2 regions of the Arthrobacter sp. AG367 genome follow, and region 2 is predicted to be linked to the other one. Evidence: riboswitches for the same ligand, from Rfam matches in the RefSeq annotation. Region 2 holds a riboswitch; the other holds the start of a gene.

Region 1 (4,482 bases), on a different contig from region 2:
CGCAGCAGCTGGACGCGGGCCTTGAGGATGTAGGAGAGGTTGGCACCCAGCGCACCGTCGGCGCCTAGGTCGCGGGCGTAGACCAGGCCGTTGTAGGTGGGGTCCGGGGTGTTGAAGCCGGGGAACCGTTCAGGGTCCTTGCCGAAGTCGAATTTGCCGGAGTCCACGATCACGCCGGCAATTGCGGAGCCGTGGCCGCCCAGGTATTTGGTGGCGGAGTGGATCACGATGTCCGCACCCCACTCCAGTGGGCGGATCAGGTAGGGCGTGGACAGGGTGTTGTCCACGATCAGTGGCACGCCTGCCTGGTGGGCCACCTCGGAGATGCCTTCGATGTCCAGGACGTCCTGGCGGGGATTGGACACCACTTCACCGAAAAAGAGCTTGGTGTTCGGCTGGATGGCGTCGCGCCACTGGTCCAGGTTGTCGGGATCCTGGACGAAGGTGACCGAGATGCCGAACTTCTTCAGGGTGTGGGCGAACAGGTTGTACGTTCCGCCATAAAGGCTGGGGCTCGCCACAATATGGTCCCCCGCCTCCGCAATGTTCAGCACCGCGAACGTCTCGGCGGCCTGGCCCGAGCTCAGCAGCAAAGCGGCCAGGCCTCCCTCAAGGCTGGCGATCCGCTGTTCGACGGCATCCTGGGTGGGGTTGCCAATCCGGGTGTAGATGGGCGCAAGTTCGGCGAGGGCAAAGCGGTTGGCTGCGCTTTCGGCGCTGGGGAACACGAAGGACGTGGTCTGGTAAATGGGGAGCGCGCGGGCTCCGGTGGCACTGTCGGGCTCCTGGCCTGCATGGATCTGGCGGGTTTCGAAAGACCATCCGTTGGACATCTCAGTCTCCTATGACATGGGCCCGGAATGCGTGGGGCAGTACGGGCCGCGCTTGCTTCCGGCTCTTGCCGGACAGCCAGGTCCTCACCCGGGGCACCCCACCGCGGGTGGAGGGTTGCCGGCCAGCGAGCCGGGGCTTGGCGCTGGCGCTCATGACCTGCGCCCAGTCTAGGAACGGGGTAGTCGCCGTGGACAGCATTGTGACGAACAAGGTCGCCCTGCATGGCTTTCGAGCCGCCACAGGTGGGCCGCCCCGCACCCGGCCGGGGACGCCGCCGTCGTCCTTCTTGCCCATGTTCCCGGCCCTTTTCCCGGCCGCCTTTCCAGTAAGGGTACCCTTAGCTGAGAGCCGGATCACAAAGTGCCAAGATGTTGCCATGCGCATGGATCACGTCTCTTACGCCTGTGAACAAGATGGCCTCGCGGCCACTACCGAACGTATTTCATCTGCCCTCGGCGTTGAGGCAGTGAAGGGCGGGGTGCACCCCCGGTTCGGAACCCGGAATATGATCATCCCGCTCGCCGGGCACAAGTACCTGGAAGTCGTAGAGGTCCTGGACCACCCGGCTTCGGACAAGGCACCGTTCGGACAGGCCGTGCGTGCCCGTTCCGCGGCCGGTGGCGGCTGGATGGGCTGGTGCGTCGAAGTGGACGACCTCGCCCCGTTCGAGGCACGCCTTGGCCGCGCCGCGGTGAACGGCAACCGCAAGTTCCCGGACGGCCGGGAGCTGGTCTGGAAACAGATTGGCATCCTTGGCCTTATCGCCGATCCCCAGGTGCCGTACATGCTCAAGTGGGAAGGCGACCCGGCACTGCACCCGTCCAACGCCTACCCCAGCAACCTTAAGATGAGCTGCCTGACCATCGCCGGCTCCGCGTCCCGCGTGACCGAGTGGCTGGGTGAACCGGTGGAGAAGCCGCTTGAGGACGTTGCGGTGGAGTGGGTCGCCCCGCACGGAACTCCGGGCATCCTGTCGGTCACGTTTGAAACCGCCAACGGAGCCGTCACCATCTGACGCTCCACCCCAGCCTCCCGGAATGTCCGGGAGGGGGTTCGCCGGGCCAGTACCCGGATCAGCTTCGGCCGCCATCAGGTGGTGACAACGGCGTCACTACCCGATGGCGGCCGAATTCATTTAAGTGGCTGCTTCCTACATCGCTGCGATCCAGGTCTGAATGTCGGTGCCTCGCTGGATGATGTGGATATGGGAATCGGCACGGGTGTTGGGGTGGTGTTGGAGGGTGTTTCTGCCTCTGTTGCTGCCCTCGATGCGCTGGACCGTGAGGATCATTTCCTTGCCGCCGGGACCGGTGTTGGTGCTGATGTCGATGTGCTGCAGCGGCGGTATGAACTCCGGCTGGAACGGCTGGAGGCAGTCTCCCGGGTCGAGGCTCAGCTCGCCGCGGTGAAAGCCCTGGACGCGGCAGAAGCGGTCGAGATCCAGCAGGCACTGCTTGCCCCCGACGCCCCGGTGGATGAGCGCATGTTTTCGGAGATGTCCGCGGTGGAGGAGATCGCCGGAGTCCTGACAGTGAGTTCTGGGGCGGCGGGTGCTTTGGTGGAACAATCCCGCCGGGTGTGTTCCCTGCCGCCGCTCCTGGGCGCCCTGTCAGCCGGTGACCTGTCGTGGCAGCATGCCAGGATTGTCGCCGATGAAACCGAGGGGCTCACCCCCGACGGGGCTGCTGCCTTGGTGGCGCACTTCTTCGACCCCGACGCCCCCAACCCCGCCCGCGGCGCCGCGCCCGGTGAACTCGTCCCTGCCCGGTTCCGCGCCAAGGTCCGCGCCTGGCGGGAACGCCACCACCCCGAAACCCTCGAAAAACGCCACGCCAAAGGCGTCGCGGACCGGCGGATGGAATACACCCCCGACCGCGACGGCATGGCCTGGCTCTCGCTCTACCTCCCCGGCGACACCGCCTGCGCCATCTGGAACCGCACCACCGCCACCGCCCGCGGCCTCCAAGGCCCCACCGAAACCCGCACCCTCACCCAACTCCGCCCCGACATCGCAGCAGCACTCCTCCTCGGCACCGGAAACACCACGGCCACGGGTGAGGCTGCTGTGGGTGGGGCTGCACGGGCTACTGGTGATGCTGCGGGAACGGGCGCAGGCAGCGTTTCCGGCACAGGGAGCACTGGTGATGTTGGCAAGGTCCCCACCCCGCGGGCCGATGTCCTGGTCACCGTGCCGGTGTTCTCGCTGCTCGGCCTGACCGATGAGCCGGCGGCGCTGGACGGCCCGGGCCCCATCCCGGCGTCGATGGCACGGAGGCTTGTCGCGGACGGGGCGGAGTCGTTCTACCGCGTCCTGGTCGACCCCCGCGACGGGGCACCCCTGGAGATCGGACGCACCCGCTACCGGCTCCCCGAAACCATCAAACAATGGATCCGCATGCGGGACCGAAAATGCACCTTTCCCGGCTGCACCAACCACACCCCCGACAACCACACCGACCACCTCACCGCCTGGGAACACGGCGGCAGAACAGACATCCGGAACCTGGCGCAGCTATGCCCCAAACATCACCGTTTGAAGCACGCCCGCACCTGGAACCCGGATCCCGCGACGGAACACGGACCGCCCGGCTGGACCTCACCCACCGGCCGCCACTACAACCCCGAACACCAAGACCCCCAACCAACCCACTGGCCGCCAGGAGTAGTGCCGCTTGCCGCCGTTCCAGCCTGGCCGGATCCGGAAATGGAGGAATCCGAAATGGATCCGGAAGTGGAGGAGCTTGAAATGGAGGAACCCGACGGCGACAACCTGCTGGACCCGGAGGACCTTTGCGCTGCTGATGCCCTCTGGGACGACTTCTACGCGAAACCCTTCGTGTTACCACCAGACCCACAAGCAGACTGGCCGTTGCTGCTGACGCTGATGTGACAGCAACAAGCATGGCTGGAGTCGCCAAGGCTGGTGTCCCGGGTCCTACCCCAACCCCATGGCTTTGCCGAACAGGCTGAAGCCAACGAAGGCCACGATATCCAGCAGGGCGTGGGCGATGACCAGTGGCATGACCCGGCGGGTCCGGGTGTACAGCCAGGCAAAGACCACGCCCATCACGGCGTTGCCAATGAAGGGACCAAAGCCTTGGTAGAGGTGGTAGCTGCCGCGCAGCACGGAGCTCGCCGCAATGGCCAGCGGCATGCTCCAGCCGAACTTGCCAAAGCGGTCCAGGAGGTAGCCCACCACAATGACTTCCTCAAGCACGGCGTGCCGCATGGCGGACAGGACGAGGACAGGCACGGTCCACCAATAGGCATCCAGGGCGCTGGGGATGATGGCGGTGGTAATTCCGAGCGCCCGGCCGGCCGCATAGAGACCCAGCGAGGGTATGCCGATCAGTCCAGCCAGTCCGAGGCCCTGGAGCAGATCCCTGCCGGGCCGGGCAAAATTGAACCCCAGTTTCTGAAAGGCAGAGCGGGAGTTGCCCGCCTCGCCCGGCACTGCCTGGCGCTGGTCCGTCAGGAAGTAGAAGACCAGCAGCACGGGCACCAGCGCAAAGATGATGTCCAGCAGCTGATATGTGAGGTCGAAGTATTCGCGGGTGCTCTGGGAGCGGTTCAGGGTGGACGTGCCCTCGGCAAGCGGGGCACGTGTCATCTTGTCCAGCAGCTGCACCACGGAGTAGACAGCCGACT
Region 2 (4,482 bases):
CCGTCGTATCCGGCCTGGAATGCGCCGTCCCTCATTTCGGTTAAAAGAATCGAAGGGCCAGGGGAAGAAAGGAGGAGCTGCGCGAAGCGTGGGAAAGCAGGAGAAAGCGCGTCTCAGGTTCTGTGACTACTACTCGTGGATGTCGTACGCCGACTTCACCACCTGGGTTGAAGCCGAAGACGAATCGGCACCGGGAATTTCGTTTACCGAGTCCGATGCCACAGGCTGAGCGGCGCAGGACTTAAGGTTTGGCAATACCCGTGCGGGCCATGGCGTCTGCATAGGCAGTGCGCATGTCCTCCAGGTACTCCTCCTGGCGGGCCGGGGAACCGGCGAAGGCGCGGCCGCTCAGCGAGCGGACCTTGTAGGTCTTCAGGCCGCGGCGCCAGAGGAGGGGCACCTCGGTCTTCAACAGCAGGTTGGCCAGGCGGTTGGCTTCGGTGCCATGCGCCACGATCACCGAGGCGCGGGGGACCAGGGCCAGGAACTTCAGCAGGGGCTTCAGGCCTGACTGGATCTGGTCCGGAGTGAACTTGCCGTTGGGTTCGCCCGGGACGTGCCAAGGGCGGACGTTCCACGGCATGACGAACTCCGGGCGCAGGCCAAGCTTCCACTGGATCCCCAGCATGCGGGTAACAGCGTCCTGGTCGCCGGGGGTGATGAACCCGGACGGATCCACCTCGCCGATGTTGGAGAACAGGCTGATGATGCGGCATTCCTCCACGTCGTGCATGGGGTCCACGTAGGGCACCACGGTTCCGGGCTTGGCCTCCTGCAGGGAATCACACAGTTCGTTGACGGCGGCAACGCTGGGTTCGTAGCGGCGGCTCATGAGCTGTTCGTGGAATGTTTCGGGTGCCAGGGCTGTCATGAAGTGCTGGATCTCCTGCGGGGATTGGCGTTGCTGCCGCCACGGACATGGGCGCACGGCGGCACGGCACATCAGTGGCGGTTGATTGGGGTGGACCAACTCCTGGTCGGCCTACTCCAGTTTAGCAAGCCCAGGCAAGCGAAACGCCGGCCGCCCCTTCCGGTGATGGAAGGCACAGCCGGCGCGTCGGTGCGGGAGCGGCTAGAAGAGGCGCTTCGAGGCGCGGCGGGCACCCTCACCCAGTGCCTCCAGCTTGGCGAAGGCGATCTGCGGGTGCACCCTGCCGCCCAGGCCACAGTCGGTGGAGGCAATGACGTTCCCGCGGCCCACGAGGTCCGCAAAGCGGACGATCCGGTCCGCCACCAGGTCCGGGTGCTCCACCACATTGGTGGCATGCGAAACAACGCCCGGGATGATCACCCTGCCCTCGGGGAGCTTTGTGTCCTCCCACACCCGCCATTCGTGTTCGTGGCGGACGTTTGCCGCTTCAAAGGAATAGGCGCCGGCGTTGACCTGAAGCACAGAGCCGATGATGTCGGCGAACGGGATGTCCGTGGTGTGTGGGCCGTGCCAGGATCCCCAGCACACGTGCAGCCGGATCTGTTCCTGCGGCAGGCCGCGCAGCGCCCAGTTGGTCGCTTCGACGCGCAGCTGGATGAACTTCAGGTAATCGTCCAGGGATGGCTCGGGATTGATCTGGTCCCAGCTTTCGGCCAGGGACGGATCATCGAGCTGCACCGTAAGGCCGGCCTCGATGATGGCCTTGTATTCCTCCCGCATGGCATCAGCGCAGGCGTAGACGAGTTCCTCGTCGTTCTTGTAGTAGTCGTTGGCTACCCGCGCGCATGAGCCGGGGGAGAGGGAGGCCACGAAGCCATCCGTGAGGCCTGCGGCGGCGAGCCCGGTCTTCAGGTTCCGGATGTCCGAGGCCACCAGGTCCTGGCCCGTGTAGGTCAGCGGTCCGGCGATCTTGGGCTGGGCAACGCTCTTGCGGTGGGTGAGGATGCCGGATGCGGGATCGCTGTAGGCCTCGTTGAAGGCCTGCCGGTCGCGCCGGTCCGGGAACGAGGTCAGGACAACGTTGCCGGGGGACGAGCGGCGGACGCCGGACTCGGCCCAGCGGTCCACGGTGGTTGGCTCAAGGCCCCCGAGCCGGGCGAAGGAGTAATTCCACCACGCCCCGTAATCCACCGAGCTGGACATGGTGTGCCCGTACTCGCCGTCGTTGGGGATGTCGATGCCAAGGTCCTTCTGGCGCTGCACCACGTCCACTACGGAGGCTTCGAGGAGTTCCAGGAATTCCGGCGTGATGCCGTCGGCTTCCTTGGCGGCGTTGGCCGCAATGAGTTCAGGGGTGCGGGGCAATGAACCGGCGTGGGTCACGCGGATATGGTCGGTGTTCTGGGACATGCTGGAATCTTCCTTTCCATCGGTCCTGGCAGTAGCACCTTCGGCCGGCAGGAGTCTGCCGGGACGTGGTTGCTGCGGCGTCATTGAGCCAGGTCTCTCGGCCGCTCCGGATGGTCCACTCTCAGATAAATCGACGCGCGTGGAGCCGCGCAAATCCGCACCGCTTTATGTCGTGGGCATGTCCGGCCGGCCGCCGGCGGCAGGACCGGAACGTACTTACAGCGTTTGTCCAGCATATTGACAGGTTTCGTTAAGCTTGGTTGTGTGAATGTCACATGCCTCCGCTGCGACGGAGCGGCGGATGCCACCCGAGCACTCGAAAGAGGTAACTGTGACGAAATCCCTCAGGACCCTTGCCGTTAGCGGAGCCCTCGCGCTCGCCGTCGCAGCAGGTCCGGCGCCCTTGGCCGGCGCCGTAGGCGAAGGGCCTTCCTACGACGGCAACGGCCAGATCACCACGTCGAAGCTGGCCACCTACGACCAGATGGTCTCGTTCCTGAAGGACCAGGATGCGCGCCAGCCCGCCATGGAGCTGGAGGTCATCGGCCAGACCGTCAAAGGCCGCGACATCCACCTGGTCAAGTACATATCGGACCCGGCCAAGCCCACCATCCTGTATTTGACCCAGCAGCACGGCAATGAACAGCTCACCACCGAGGGTGCCCTCGAGTTCGTCAAGCACCTGGGCACGGGCAAGTCGGCAGGCATCCTGGACGGCGTGAACATCCTCATCGTGCCCATGCTCAACGCGGACGGTGCCATGGGGGATGTCAACTTCTCCCTGGACGACTACCTTGCCAAGGGGGACCGCCACCTCACCCGCTACAACGCGGAAGGCGTGGACCTGAACCGGGACCATGTGGCCAAGGTCCAGCCGGAGACCCAGGCGCTGCACAACAACGTGATGCGCCAGTACCGCATTGACTACATGATCGACCTGCACCACCAGGGCACCCGCGCCGAGCGCGACGGCAAGCTGGTTTCCGGCTCCATCCTGTACCCCACCACCCCGAACGCCGACCCCGCCGTCGTCGAGAAATCAAAGCGGCTCGGCGCCGTTGTCTTCAACAACGTTGACTCCACCGGCTGGGGCCACCTGGGCAGGTACCAGGGCGGGAGCGCCGAGACCATCAGCCGCAACGGCATCTCCGTGGAATACGGCATTGCCACCCTGCTTTTCGAGATGCGCGGCATGTCGGACCACTACCTGGATGGTTACGCGCTGGGGCAGCGGAGCAATGGTTACCTGATCAAGCAGACGGTCACCACGCTGGCCTCCACCGCCGCGGCCATCGCGGATGGATCCATTGCCGACGCCGACACCTCCTTCTGGGACACGCTCGCCGAGCAGACGTCCCGGCCCTCGGGGGAGGCCGAGGACGAGTAGGAGGCCCGGCGCCCGCCGCGGCCCATATTTGCGCGAAAGGGCCGCGGCGGGCCACAACAGTGGACAAAGTGCCCCATCGGCTAAACTTGGGTGGTAAGAGCCCCGGAACTCTTGCTTCGCTGTGCCGTGCTGCGGCTGTGCGAAGGCCGGTATGTTCGGGGCATTCTCATGAACGGCGCTGCATGGGCCCGCCACCAGATGGCTGGACCCGGGCAGCCCGAACGAATGGGGGAGGATCCCATGCCAGCAATTGTGATCGTAGGAGCCCAGTGGGGCGACGAAGGAAAAGGCAAGGCCACCGACCTTTTGGGCGGCCGTGTTGACTACGTCGTCAAGCCCAATGGCGGCAACAATGCCGGGCACACCGTCGTCGTAGGCGGTGAAAAGTACGAACTCAAGCTGCTGCCGGCAGGCATTCTCAGCCCCAACGCTGTTCCCATCATCGGCAACGGCTGCGTGGTGAACCTCGAAGCCCTCTTCCAGGAAATCGATGGGCTCCAGGCCCGCGGTGCGGACACCTCGAAGCTGCGGGTTTCCGCCAACGCCCACCTGGTGGCCCCGTACCACCAGGTCCTGGACAAAGTGACCGAACGCTTCCTGGGCAGCCGCGCCATCGGCACCACCGGCCGCGGCATCGGCCCCGCCTACATGGACAAGGTGGCCCGGCTGGGCATCCGCGTCCAGGACGTCTTTGACGAATCCATCCTCCGCCAGAAGGTGGAAGGCTCGCTGCGCCAGAAGAACGAACTCCTGGTCAAGGTCTACAACCGCCGCAGCGTTGTCGTGGACGAGATCGTGGACTACTTCCTGTCCT

Evidence for each region. A riboswitch is a leader RNA that binds a small molecule or an ion and turns the genes downstream of it on or off. The one in region 2 is predicted to bind S-adenosylmethionine.
Region 1: it holds a riboswitch for S-adenosylmethionine, as region 2 does, so the genes downstream of both, FB478_RS10605 (bifunctional o-acetylhomoserine/o-acetylserine sulfhydrylase) here and FB478_RS17740 (cobalamin-independent methionine synthase II family protein) in region 2, are expected to answer to the same signal.

The regions. Positions count from the first base shown of each region.
Region 1 is NZ_VIVE01000003.1:169,674-174,155, forward strand. It holds gene FB478_RS10605 (bifunctional o-acetylhomoserine/o-acetylserine sulfhydrylase) at 1-833, opposite strand, end outside; SAM riboswitch class IV at 877-991, opposite strand; gene FB478_RS10610 (VOC family protein) at 1,217-1,849, shown strand; gene FB478_RS10615 (HNH endonuclease signature motif containing protein) at 2,039-3,724, shown strand; gene FB478_RS10620 (CPBP family intramembrane glutamic endopeptidase) at 3,770-4,482, opposite strand, start outside.
Region 2 is NZ_VIVE01000008.1:89,304-93,785, forward strand. It holds gene FB478_RS21180 (hypothetical protein) at 89-229, shown strand; gene FB478_RS17735 (uracil-DNA glycosylase) at 242-871, opposite strand; gene FB478_RS17740 (cobalamin-independent methionine synthase II family protein) at 1,073-2,281, opposite strand; SAM riboswitch class I at 2,295-2,398, opposite strand; gene FB478_RS17745 (M14 family zinc carboxypeptidase) at 2,583-3,668, shown strand; gene FB478_RS17750 (adenylosuccinate synthase) at 3,909-4,482, shown strand, end outside.